2 regions of the Metabacillus flavus genome follow, and region 2 is predicted to be linked to the other one. Evidence: riboswitches for the same ligand, from Rfam matches in the RefSeq annotation. Region 2 holds a riboswitch; the other holds the start of a gene.
What was found. Region 2 has a riboswitch for lysine ahead of J9317_RS14285 (aspartate kinase). Riboswitches for the same ligand answer to the same signal wherever they lie in the genome.
Positions count from the first base shown of each region.

Region 1: another riboswitch for lysine. It lies ahead of J9317_RS17070 (amino acid permease); the one in region 2 lies ahead of J9317_RS14285 (aspartate kinase).

Region 1 is NZ_JAGVRK010000001.1:3,305,280-3,312,083, forward strand. It holds partial or broken gene J9317_RS17060 (dicarboxylate/amino acid:cation symporter) at 1-1,186, opposite strand, end outside; cyclic di-AMP (ydaO/yuaA leader) riboswitch at 1,340-1,481, opposite strand; gene tatA (twin-arginine translocase TatA/TatE family subunit) at 1,510-1,707, opposite strand; lysine riboswitch at 1,921-2,097, shown strand; gene J9317_RS17070 (amino acid permease) at 2,219-3,652, shown strand; gene J9317_RS17075 (cation:dicarboxylate symporter family transporter) at 3,771-5,024, opposite strand; gene J9317_RS17080 (D-alanyl-D-alanine carboxypeptidase family protein) at 5,280-6,455, opposite strand; gene J9317_RS17085 (UDP-N-acetylmuramoyl-L-alanyl-D-glutamate--2,6-diaminopimelate ligase) at 6,662-6,804, opposite strand, start outside.
Region 2 is NZ_JAGVRK010000001.1:2,782,901-2,789,704, forward strand. It holds gene J9317_RS14280 (YslB family protein) at 346-792, shown strand; gene J9317_RS14285 (aspartate kinase) at 832-2,064, opposite strand; lysine riboswitch at 2,181-2,356, opposite strand; gene uvrC (excinuclease ABC subunit UvrC) at 2,422-4,194, opposite strand; gene trxA (thioredoxin) at 4,498-4,812, opposite strand; gene J9317_RS14300 (electron transfer flavoprotein subunit alpha/FixB family protein) at 5,173-6,150, opposite strand; gene J9317_RS14305 (electron transfer flavoprotein subunit beta/FixA family protein) at 6,218-6,804, opposite strand, start outside.

The DNA of each region.
Region 1 (6,804 bases), 520 kb from region 2:
GCTACAATTACCGCACATGCTGCATCTCCAGTGATGTTAACTGTAGTACGGGCCATATCCAATAGACGGTCAATTCCAAGAATAAGGGCAATCCCTTCTACAGGAAGATTAACCGAATTTAGTACCAGTGCAAGCATAATCAGTCCGACTCCAGGGACTCCAGCTGTACCGATACTTGCAAGCACTGCTGTAAGAACGACGGTTAAGAGCTGTGTAATCGTTAGATCCTGTCCATATACCTGTGCAATAAATACAGTGGCAACCCCCTGCATAATCGCCGTACCATCCATATTAATAGTGGCACCGAGAGGCTGAACAAAGCCGCTGATTTGTTTAGGAACACCCAGATTTTTTTGCGCCGTTTCCATGGATACCGGCAGCGTTGCGTTACTGCTGGATGTGCTGAACCCAACTGTCATCGCTGGAGCAAAGCCTTTAAAGAACCAAATCGGGCTCTTTTTCGCCAATAACATGATGCTTGAACCATAAGTCAGGAAGGCATGAATGACAAGGGCCAGTACAACAACGATAAAATAAAGCCCCATTGCCTTAATGGCATCAAAACCCTGACTCCCTACTGCTGTCGCAATCAATCCGAACGTACCGTATGGGGCAAATTTCATGACAATCCCAACCAGATACATCATTAAATCATTTCCCTGTTCAAGAATCTTTTTTACTGCAGCCGTTTTTTCCCCAAGCATCGCAATACCAAAGCCGATGAAAACAGAGAAGGCAATGATTTGCAGCATATCACCGCTTGCCATTGCTTCAATTGGATTTTTGGGGAAGATGTTTAATAGCGTATCAGAAACAGAAGGTGCTTCCTCTGCTTTATATTCCGTATTTTTCGTGTCAAACTCTCCTGCATTTCCAGGCTGAATAACTAAAGCAAGGACAAGGCCAATGATAATGGCAATCGCAGTAGTCGATAGAAAATAGACGATTGTTTTCCCTCCAATTCTTCCTAGTTTTTTTGGATCTCCCAGCCCTGCAACCCCTAATGTTATAGAAAAAAAGACAATGGGAACTACGAGCATATTGATTAAATTAAGAAAAATCTTACCTAAAGGAGTAAATAGAAAGGTATCGAGCTGCTTAAATAGGTCAGGGGAAGTAATATTCAAGATAATTCCGACAATTCCCCTGCAATCAAACCGATAATGATTTTTGTGGCTAATTTCATAGACTACCTCCTGTTGTTAAACTATTCAAAAAACTATAGCTCACTAGTTTTTCCCAAAACAAGCTGTTGCTAAACATATAAAGCACGCATAAAAAGCCGCGAGAAGAGATCTCACGGCTTTTACAGTCAAATTAAACGATCTTTCCTGCTTAACATTCCAATTTAAAGGATCTCTTAGCTGTCGGATTCGGACGAAGAGAAATGTCCTTCCTTCTATTAAATGGATTCACCCCAAGTGCCCTTGCACTTGTTTTGGTTCCCCCTCTCCCTTATTGGAACGAAGACAAAATAAAAACAGCCTGCCTAAGCAAGCTGTAAGTTCATTATGGGCGTGCCTGTTCTTCTGTCTTTTTAGCCGCTGCCTTATCGTCGTCTTCTTCCATCATTCCGCGTGTAGCATTTTTAAATTCACGAAGCGTTCTGCCCGCCGCTTTTCCAAGCTCCGGCAGCTTTTTCGGTCCAAATAACAGCAATGCTACGACTAAAATCAATAAAATTTCTCCAAACCCCAAACTGCCCATCTATTTAACCCCTTTGTGTTACAGTTTGTCACTCTTGCCTAAATTATAGGGGATACCGGCAAGAATTCCAAGTGAATTCTGGGAATAATCTGAGCTGCCACGTGATGAAAGGAATTTTAAGGAATTCTTCTTTACCTGTTGACGGTATTAAGAAAATCATTTATTATACTCAAGAATCGCAATTAAATACGTCAAAATCCTCACTCTATATCTCGGTGAGGTAGAGGTTGCACCGATTATGAGTAATCAGTCAGAAGCCGTTGGGGCTAGTGATGACTGCTGAAAGGAAAAGGTGCCGAAGCAATCTGAACCAACAATCAGATTTGCTGGGCCTGTATTAAATAAGTACAGGACTGCCGCAATCTTCATCCGCGGAGCGCTATCAGGAGATAGGTTGAGGCGACTATGTATACAAAACGCATGGATTGCTCCATGCGTTTTTATTTATGTACATAATCTCATCCGTCTTCCTTAAGATAAGTAATAGAAAGAAATAGGGAGGATTTATAATATGGAACAAAAAAAATGGGGCTTCTGGCTTCTCTCCGCATTTGTTATCGGAAATATGGTCGGATCCGGTATCTTTATGCTTCCAAGTACGCTTGCGCAAATGGCAAGCCCGATGGGGGCAGCCTCTGCCTGGCTGGTGACGGGTCTTGGGGTATTAATGATCGCTTTCGTATTTGGAAATCTTTCCATGAGAAAACCTGAATTGACGGGCGGACCGCAAAGCTACGCTAAGGCGATGTTCAAATCTGAAAAAACCGGGAAAGTAGCGGGTTTCAGTATGGTTTGGGGCTATTGGGTTGCGAACTGGATCAGCAACGTTGCCATTATTACAAGCTTTGCAGGTTATTTATCAACGTTTCTTCCTGTAATGAAGGATCCTGCCGTTCTTTTCACCATTGGATCACAGGATTTTGAAAAAGGCAGACTTCTTACGTTTGCTGTTTGTACGATTTTGCTGTGGGGCACTCATACCATATTGGTGAATAATTTAAATGCTGCCGGCCGGTTAAATTTTGCCGCAACGGCTTCAAAAGTAATTGGATTCATGCTTTTCATCGGAGCTGCTTTGTTTGCATTCCAGGGTGCTTCTACAGGTGAATGGTATTTCGATGTACAATCTGCTGCAGGAGAACCGCAGGGACTTTTCAAACAAGTTCAGCTTGCTGCTGTTTCCACACTATGGGCTTTTGTTGGAATTGAATCCGCCGTGATCCTCTCGGGACGGGCCCGTTCACAGGCAGATGTTAAAAAAGCAACCATCTTCGGACTGTTTGTAGCATTGACTATTTATATGATTACAACGTTGCTGACCATGGGGGTTATCCCAAGAGAAGAACTTATGCAGTCAGATAAACCTTTTGTGGATGTATTATCTCTATTCATTGGAGACGGCGGCGGAATCGCGATGGCTGTGCTTGCCTTAATCTCTTTGTTCGGATCTACTCTTGGATGGATCCTAATGAGTTCAGAAGTGGCTTATCAGGCAGCTAAATCAGGTATTTTTCCTGCTGCATTTGGTAAGAACAACAAAAAAGGAAGTCCTGTTGTTTCCCTTACGATTACAAACATTATGTCCCAGCTGTTTATTTTCTCTGTTATTTCAGGAACAATCAGCGAGGCTTATACGTTCCTCACTACTTCTGCCACACTCGCCTACTTGATTCCGTACCTTGTTTCATCTATTTATTATTTGAAGCTGGTCATCAATGGCGAGACGTTTAACGAAATTAAAGGTTCAAGATTAAGAGAAGGAACCATTGCTTCTTTGGCCCTATTGTACAGCGTGTATGTCATCATCTCAGGCACATCTGATTTAAAAACTTTTTTCCTCGGAATAGGGTTGTTTCTAGTCGGGTTTATCGTATATCCGCTGCTTAATCGAAATAAAAAATCTGAAGGCAGGAAGCTTGAGACAGACACGGAAACATTAAAATAAAACTTGGCAGCCAGCAGGCGCTCGCTTTCCACTCCGTTAAAAATCAATACAAGGCTTTAACAATTATCAGCTGAAAAAAGCCATAAAAAAGAAGCTGGCACGATGCCAGCTTCTTTTTTTACGCTGTTTTTCTTGCTTCCTCTAAAGGTACAGGCTTAAATTCGCCTTCCCATTTCGAGATAACAACGGCTGCTAAAGAGTTTCCTACGATATTTACTACCGTACGGCCCATATCAAGCAGACGGTCGATTCCTGCTATGAAAGCAAGACCTTCAACCGGGATTCCGACAGTTCCCAATGTTGCAAGCAGAACAACGAAAGAAACCCCAGGCACACCCGCAATCCCTTTAGATGTAACCATAAGCACAAGCATAAGAGTCAGCTGCTCTGCAATCGACAAATCAATGCCGTACATTTGGGCAATGAAAATGGCAGCAAGAGCCTGATAAAGTGTTGATCCATCCAGATTAAAGGAATACCCGGTCGGGATAACAAAGGAAGTGATGGCTTTCGGACAGCCAAACCGTTCCATTTTCTCCATAATCCTTGGAAGCACCGTTTCTGAACTGGATGTAGAGAATCCGAGGATCAATTCATCCTTCAGAAGCTTAATAATATGAAAAATGTTTACTCCAACGATTTTCGCAGTAAGCCCAAGTACGACAACAACGAAGAAAATCATGGTAGCATATACTAAAATCATCAGCTTGCCAAGAGGTATTAAAGAATCAAGTCCGAACTTTGAAACAGTAATTCCAATTAGAGCAAATACACCAAATGGTGCGAACTTCATGACTTGATTTGTTACATAAAACATGGTGTCTGCTGTTCCCTGGAAGAAAGCGAGCACCGGCTTTCCGCGTTCACCAATTGCTGCTACTCCTAAACCGAACATAACAGAGAAGAAGATAATGGCGAGCATGTCCCCTTCTACAAATGATTGGAAGATGTTTGAAGGTACAATATGAACGAATGTATCGGCAATCCCGTGGCTTTCTACACCTTCAGCCGTATCCACATAGCTTGAAATATCGGTTTTTTCCAATCCATCCTTATCAACTCCTGCACCCGGCTGAAAAATATTAGCCGAAAGCAAACCGATGACAATCGCGATTGTTGTAATGATTTCAAAGTAAATAATGGTTTTGCCACCAAGTTTTCCGAGCTTTTTGGTATCACCCACACTCGCAACTCCGACAATAATACTGGAAATGACGATTGGAATAACAATCATCTTAATTAATCGTAAAAAGATATCTCCAACGGGCTGGAGGTAGCTAACGACAGTCGGGTTACCATAAAAAATAGCCCCTACCGCGATACCAAGCCCAAGACCTATCAATATTTGCCATGCTAAACTGATTTTCTTCACATAGAACAACCCCTTTACTGTAATGAATAATCCAAAAAAAGAAGAAATTGGGAACTAAGGGTTTAGATTACGCCTTTTACTCTGTGCACGCTGATAGTTCAATATCTTATCTGATATTTAACTTTTTTACAATACAATTTTCGACATAATTTTCACAATTCAGAAATGAGTATTCTCGAATTAGTATTATGGCAATATATTCAGGACTATCGTCTGCCTTTATATCAAAATAATTCTTTAATGGCAAAAAGAGCTTCAATATCTTCTGGTCTGATAATAAAGCACTCCTCCAACTCCAATAACTAACAGAGAAGCCATTACAACCGCCAATAAAAAATGGGCGTGGAAAAAACTATTTTTTCCAGAATGGGCGTGTTCGATGGATGGACTTATTCCCTGTCCTTCAGGAACAGCTGATTCCAAAGGGGCTTCTGCCAGATTTCTGCCGTCTTCTCCCTTTACAATTAGCTGATTTGATTTGCTGATTTGAGTTGTTACTTTTTCTCCATCATACTTCGTATAAAACAATGGATGTGTTAATTGAAGCGGTTCTTGCTGTTCGTTTTTCAGAGATGCCGTAGGAGCTATATTTTCTGTTTCAAAATGAGTGAATCCATAATCAAGCAGCTTCTTGGTATCATCATAGGTCCCTTGATCGTCCCGGGATTTGAGGGTAACTGCGATGAGGCTCAGTCCATTTCTTTCTGCTGAAGTAACCAGCGTATAGCCTGCTTGGGAAACAAATCCGTTCTTTCCACCTGTTACACCGTTATAGGGCTGCTGCTTTAGCATTTTGTGGTGGGTAAAAATAGTCGTATTCCATGACTTCCCTTCCCATTTCAGGGCTTTTGTACCGAAAATCCTTGAGAATTCTTCATTCTTTTTTGCATATTGTGTTATTTTAGCCATATCCGCTGCTGTTGTTTGATGCTGCGGATCAAAGAGTCCATTTGGATTAACGAAATGCGTTTGGGTAACACCTATTTCCGTCTGCATGTATTGATTTAGATCTTCAGAAAATTCGCTGACGCTGCCGCTTAAATGCTCCGCAATCGCTACTGCTGCATCATTTCCTGAATTTATAAGCATACCCTGAATGAGCCGCTCTAAAGAAACCCGTTCTCCCTCTTCAAGAAAAACCTTTGTTCCTTCTGCATTTCTAGCGTTTTTGCTTACGGTGACCTCTTCATCTAAGTCTCCATGCTCAATTGCATAAATAGCTGTAGCAATTTTTGTAATGCTTGCTGGATACATGGACGTATGTCCGTTCTTTTCATATAGGATTTGACCCGTCTTAGCATCCATGATTAATGCAGCATCACTGGCAAGAAGAAGCTTCTTATCTCTTTCTTCTTTCCCTTCTGCTTTAGCAGGATGCACAAAAATGGATAGGGTAAAAATTGCAATCATTAGATGCAGAATCTGCTTCATTAACTCATTCTCCTTATCTATATCCTGCTATAATCCTTTCTTAGAATATCAACTTCATTCTTTTATAACAATGTAAAAAAATTGAATGACCTGTATATCCTTTCATCCCATATAAATATTTGGAAATAACTTAAGTGAACGAAATAGGAACCTGGTTACATTTGACCCAGGCTCCTAAAAAATGAAATACTAATCCTATTCATTATTTATTCAGCTTTTTTCGCTTGCGCCGCAGCTGTTCTTTGCAAATAGCTTATCGTTTCCCCATCAGAAGCGGCCGGCAATTCAAATGCCTGCTGATAGGGTTCTGCACCTTTTCCGGTTACAACAATCCAATCCCCCGGCGAAG
Region 2 (6,804 bases):
TAACTGATAAAATGTGACAAATTCATTTTACTCCTAACATTATATAGCGTCAAGAAAACGTGTTCATAAATTATAATTTTCGGAATTGTTATTGATTTTTACAAAATTAATTTTATTAATATATTGAAATATATTAATAAATATGTATACATACTTTCCGGTTCAAGCTGTTTTCAAATTGTCATCCAAATTTAAAAAGTTCATAAACATGAGTGTTTCCAAGCTTATGATCTATAACTCTTTATTCAAACGACCTGCTCTGCCAATCTTCCTTTTATTTCATGTTAATCCCCCCCTCTCTTGATATATAATGGGCATAGAAAGAGGGGTAAGAATATGAAAAGTATCCGTAAACAGGTAGAGGCCGGTGCATTTGAGGAACTGAGCATCCCTGCTTTTGGCCATGAGCTGCTCCGGGAAATACTGCTTCCCGAAATCCTCGGACAGGACTATCAGTCCATGATGTATTGGGCTGGCAGAAAACTTGCCAGGCATTACCCGCTGGAAGCTGTAGAAGAACTTCCTCAGTTCTTTACACTTGCAGGCTGGGGAACGTTATCGCTCGTACATAAGAAACAGGGTGAAATGGAATTTGAATTGGCATCAGATATCATCCAGCTTCGCTTCCAATCGCAGAAGGAGCCATCCTTTCAGCTGGAAGCGGGATTTATTGCAGAACAGGTGCAAACAATCGGAAAGCATGCTGCTGAAAGCTATGAGCAAGTGAAACGCCGCGCCGGAAAAGTAATTTTGACTGTAAAATGGGATAAAAAAGACATGATTGCTGAGTAAGCAAAAAACAGGCAAACCCTAGGGTGCCTGTTTTTTCATTTATCTTACGGGAGCTTTTTGACCGGACAGCTCGAATGCTTCGTGCAATGCTTCTACTGCACGGACCATATCCTCCTGCTCCACTACAGTAGAAACTTTAATTTCAGAAGTACTGACCATTTTCACCTGAATGCCTTCTTTTGCAAGGACAGAAAACATTCCGGCTGCCACGCCGGGATTGGAAACCATTCCAGAGCCGACAATGGAAACTTTCGATAGCCCCTTTTCAGACTCAATTTTTTTAAATTTCAATTTGCCTTTATGTGTTTCAAGCACTTCAATCGTTTCTTCAAGATCGTTTGTTTTGACGGAGAATGAGATCGACGCATTCTCTTTATCTGTCAGACTCTGAATAATGATATCGACATTCACGCCATGCTCTGCTAGCGTAGTGAAAATAGTGGAAAGCGTACTTAAGTCATTCGGAAGACCGCACACGGAAACTCTCGTAACCTGATCTTCAAATGCAATTCCTTTAACAATTAAATTTTCTTCCAACGTACTTTCCTCCTCAATTAGCGTTCCTCGCTCATCGTGCATACTGGAACGCACTTCTAAAGCGACTTGATAATTTTTAGCAAATTCAACTGCTCTCGGATGAAGAACTCCAGCCCCAAGATTAGCAAGCTCCAGCATCTCATCATACGAAATCCCGGCAAGCTTCCGTGCTCCCTGAATGTAGCGCGGATCCGTCGTGTACACACCGGTTACATCTGTATAGATATCGCATTTGTCGGCTTTAAGTGCTGCAGCTAGTGCGACTGCAGTTGTATCCGATCCCCCGCGCCCGAGCGTTGTGATTTCTCCGTTTTCATCCTTCCCCTGGAAGCCGGCAGCCACTACGATTCTTCCGTGGGCGAGATCATTTGAAATCCGTTCATCCTCTATATTCGTAATTCTGGCATTCCCATGACGTGATTCGGTCAAAATGCCCGCCTGTCCGCCTGTATAGGAAACCGCATCATATCCTCTTTCCTGGAGAGCCATCGTTAAAAGCGAAATCGTGACTTGCTCGCCTGTAGTCAGCAGCATATCCATTTCTCTCTTGCTTGGCTTCGACGTAATTTCTCCTGCCAGCGAAAGAAGCTGATCGGTTGTTTTTCCCATTGCCGACACAACTACAACGATGTCATGACCGTTCTCCTTTTCCTGAATCACCCTGTTTGCAACATTCAAAATTCTCTCAACAGATCCCACGGATGTTCCGCCGAATTTTTGCACGATCAGTCCCACGCGTTATCGCTCCTTTGGTCAAAGTAAATCGCAAGTTCAAACTTTAGAGGCCAAAATAAAAAGCAATGAGACAGAAATCTCATTGCTTGCATAAACGAAAAAGTTCTTCGCTCATACAATGAGATAGCTCTCCAAGATTAATCTTGACAGCCCTGCATTTATTCAATGCAAAACCAGAAGAAACAGCAATGGCACCCTTTCTTCTTCGGCGACGCTCCCCTTTCAGCATAAGTAAACGGAATCCATTTTCCTGTTTATGCTTACTGTTGAAGTTCGCACCTCTATCGTCATTTAACGAACTAAACGACCGTATTAAATTAGTTTGTATTGTAGCAAAGGTTTCCGGAAAGCACAAGCTTATTCTTTTAATTTTTCATAGATCAGCTCTGCGGTTGCATATGGAACTCCCGCTTCTTTAATCTGATCAACAGTAGCTTCCTTCATTTTCTTAACGGATCCAAAATGCTTGAGCAGCATCTTCCTCCGCTTTTCCCCAATTCCCGGAATTTCATCCAATATTGACTGAATGGCGTTTTTCCCGCGGACTTGCCGGTGAAAGGTAATCGCAAATCGGTGAACCTCATCCTGGATCCGCTGAAGCAGGTAAAACTCCTGTGAATTCCGTTCAAGCTGAATCAGTTCAAGAGGATCTCCAAGCATTAGATTGGACGTGCGATGCTTATCATCCTTCACAAGACCGGCAACCGGAATTTCCAGCGCCAGTTCATTTTCAAGCACATCCCTCGCAGCAGAAATCTGCCCTTTACCCCCATCAATCACGATGAGATCCGGCAGCGGCAGGTTTTCTTTTAATGCTCGGGAATATCTTCTCCTTACTACCTCTCTCATCGACTCATAATCATCCGGACCCGTTACGGTGCGGATTTTATATTTCCTGTACTCCTTTTTCGCCGGTTTTCCATCGATAAAAACTATCATCGCAGAAACAGGATCAGAGCCTTGGATGTTGGAGTTATCAAATGCTTCAATCCGGATTGGGACAGCAATCCCGAGCTTCTCCCCTAAATTTTCAATCGCCTTGATCGTCCGCTCTTCATCTCGCTCAATAAGAGAAAATTTTTCCCCCAGAGCGATCTTGGCATTCTTGTGGGCGAGCAACAGTAAATCCTTCTTCGCCCCCCGCTTTGGCTGAAGAGCGCGGATATCCAGAAGCTGCTCTGCCAAAGATGCATCTGCGCTGTCGGGAATCATGATTTCTTTCGGCAGAAAATGACTGCTCTGCTGATAAAATTGTCCAAGGAATGTCAAAAATTCTTCATCCGGTTCATTATAAATCGGAAACATGGAAACATCGCGTTCGATCAGTTTCCCCTGGCGGACAAAAAATACCTGTACACACATCCAGCCTTTGTCATAGGCATACGCAAATACATCCCTGTCAACAAAGTCTGTCATGGACATCTTTTGCTTCTCCATCGTAGCTTCAATATGCACAATTTGATCTCTGTATTCCTTCGCCCTTTCAAAATCCATCGACTCAGATGCTTTATACATTTTATCAGTTAAATCCGTTTTGATCTCTTTGTAGCCGCCATTCAGAAAACGGCTGATGTCATCGACCATTTTCCGGTTCGTCTCAGCGGTAACGTCATAGACGCATGGTGCCAGACACTGCCCCATATGATAGTAAAGACAAACACGGTCAGGCATACTGTTGCATTTCCGGAGCGGATACAGCCGGTCAAGCAGCTTTTTCGTTTCCCTCGCAGCCTGCACATTCGGATACGGACCGAAGTATTTCCCCTTATCCTTTTTAATTTTCCTCGTTACAATCAGACGCGGGTGCCGTTCTCCCGTAATTTTTATAAAAGGAAAGGATTTATCATCCTTCAGCATCACATTATATTTAGGATCGTATTTTTTAATTAAATTCATTTCCAGAATCAGCGCTTCTATATTCGAGGACGTTACGATGTATTCAAAATCCTCAATTTCATTTACAAGCCTTTGCGTCTTCCCATCATGAGAACCGCTGAAGTAAGATCGGACGCGGTTTTTCAATACCTTCGCTTTGCCGACATAAATAATGGTTCCCTGCCTGTCTTTCATTAAATAGCAGCCTGGCTGATCGGGAAGGATGGCTAATTTTTCTCTGATTTTATCTTTCATCTAACCACTTCCATCCAGTCATTTGCCTTTTATTTTACGATAAATGCACGAAAATTACTAAGAATAGCCTTCCACAAACTGTCCATTCGCTCCGTTTTATCGGCCGTTCGATATATTCTGTCCGTCCACCATGGTTATTTAGCCGTTCATATCTGAATTTTGGCCGTTGATCCGGGTTTCCTGCCCAATCTCCCATCGGATCTGGCCGCTCGATTTATTCTATCCATCCGCGCCGTTTTATTGTTCCGGACTGCCGATTTTAGATATAAAAAAAATCAGCCCTGTAAGAGGGCTGATTTTTCATTACGCGTGTTTGCTTAGCAATTCAGCTAGAGCTTCTTTCGGCTGGTAGCCAACCGCTTTGTCTACAACCTCTCCGTTTTTGAAAACTAGAAGAGTAGGAATGCTCATAACGCCGTATTTGCCAGCAGTTTCTTGATTTTCATCAACGTCAAGTTTGACGATTTTTACTTTGTCACCCATGTCTTGATCCAGTTCTTCAAGTACTGGGGCAATCATTTTGCAAGGTCCGCACCAAGGTGCCCAGAAATCTGCAAGAACGACGCCTTCTCCAGTTTCAGCAGAAAAGTTTTGATCCGTTACGTGTGAAATAGCCATCTCGTATTCCTCCTAAAATCTTAAAGAATATGCACTTAGTATAGCACCTAACCTTTGAGTGTGCTAAGAATTTGCTTCGATGTCATTATTCCCATTTAAATATGGAAAAACACAAGAATCTAATTAGCGTTTCTTTTTAGTAAAGCTCGGTTAAACTAGTCTGTTGATTTCCGCTGCAGCCGTTCGCTCCAATCAACAGGTGTTAAAAACCAACTTCATTCTTATACATAGCCTTTAGTAAAAACTGTTTGCGTTTTAATTAGTGCTTTCTAAAAACAATTCTATTACAGGAATAGGGTCATTTGCCTAAAAAAGCCCCCAGAATCATCCCGGGGGCTTTTCGGCTGCGTACGCCAATGATTATGAATGGACTTTCATTTTCTTAAACTCTTCCGTCAGCATCGGAATGACTTCGAAAAGGTCTCCTACGATGCCGTAGTCAGCCACTTTAAAGATGTTTGCTTCCGGATCTTTGTTAATGGCGACAATAACCTTTGAGTTGGACATACCCGCTAAATGCTGGATTGCTCCGGATATTCCGCAGGCGATGTACAGATCAGGTGTGACCACTTTTCCTGTTTGCCCAATTTGAAGGGAGTAATCACAGTAATCAGCATCACATGCACCGCGGGATGCTCCAACCGCCCCGCCCAAAACATCAGCAAGCTCTTTCAGAGGATTAAACCCGTCAGTGCTTTTCACGCCTCTTCCTCCAGCAACAATCACTTTTGCCTCGGAAAGGTCTACTCCTTCTGTTGCTTTACGGATTACATCTTTCACAATTGTACGCAAATCTTTAATTTCTGCCGTAACGGAACGAACCTCTCCGCTTCTGGATTCGTCCTTTTCGAGCGGTGCAATGTTATTAGGACGAATGGAAGCAAAAATGATTCCTTCTGTTACAATTACTTTTTCGAAGGCTTTACCAGAGTAGATTGGACGGGTAAAGACGATATTGCCCCCTGCTTCTTCTACGCCTGTAGCATCTGATACTAAGCCAGTGTTTAGTCTAGCAGCGATTTTAGGTGATAAGTCTTTCCCTAGTGCTGTATGGCCAAACACCATTCCTTCCGGTTTTTCTTCCTCCACAACGGTCATTAGAGCTTGTGAGTACCCGTCAGGTGTGTAAGCAGCAAGCTTTTCATCTTCTACGGTTACAACACGGTCTGCTCCATATTGAATCATTTCTTCTGCAAGAGCTGAAACTTGGTCACCAATTAAGACGGCTACGATTTCTCCGCCTTCTGAAACAACTTTACCCGCTGCGATTGCCTCAAATGAAACATTACGCAATGATTGATCACGAACTTCTCCCAATACAAGCACTTTTCTTGCCATCGTCATTTCCCCCTATTTCTCCGAATTCCCGAGCATGCTAATCAATATCAAGCGTTTGATACGGCAATTATATGACTTTTGCTTCGTTTCTTAACAAGCTGACAAGCTCTTTCACCTGTGCATCCAATTCTCCCTGAAGGACTTTTCCCGCTTCCTTCTTGGCCGGCATATAAATTTCAATCGTTTTTGTTTTAGGCTCTACATCGTCTTCTTCCAAATCCAGGTCATCGAGTTCAAGCTCATCCAGCGGCTTTTTCTTCGCTTTCATGATTCCCGGCAGTGAAGGATAGCGAGGTTCATTCAGTCCTTGCTGAGCGGTGATAAGAAGCGGCAGAGAGGTTTCGATGATTTCTGAATCTCCTTCAACGTCTCTTGTAACCGTAGCTTTGCGGCCTTCGATTTCAAGTTTTGTGATCGTCGTGACATAAGGAATATCCAGAAGCTCTGCAAGACGGGGACCAACCTGTCCAGATCCGCCGTCAATCGCAACGTTTCCGCCAAGGATCAAGTCTGCCTCTTTATCTTTCAAAAACTCAGAAAGGATTTTTGCAGATGTAAATTGATCGCCGTTTTCAAGGTCATCTTCCGTATTGATTAAAACAGCTTTATCGCAGCCCATTGCAAGAGCGGTACGCAATTCTTTTTCTGCTTCTT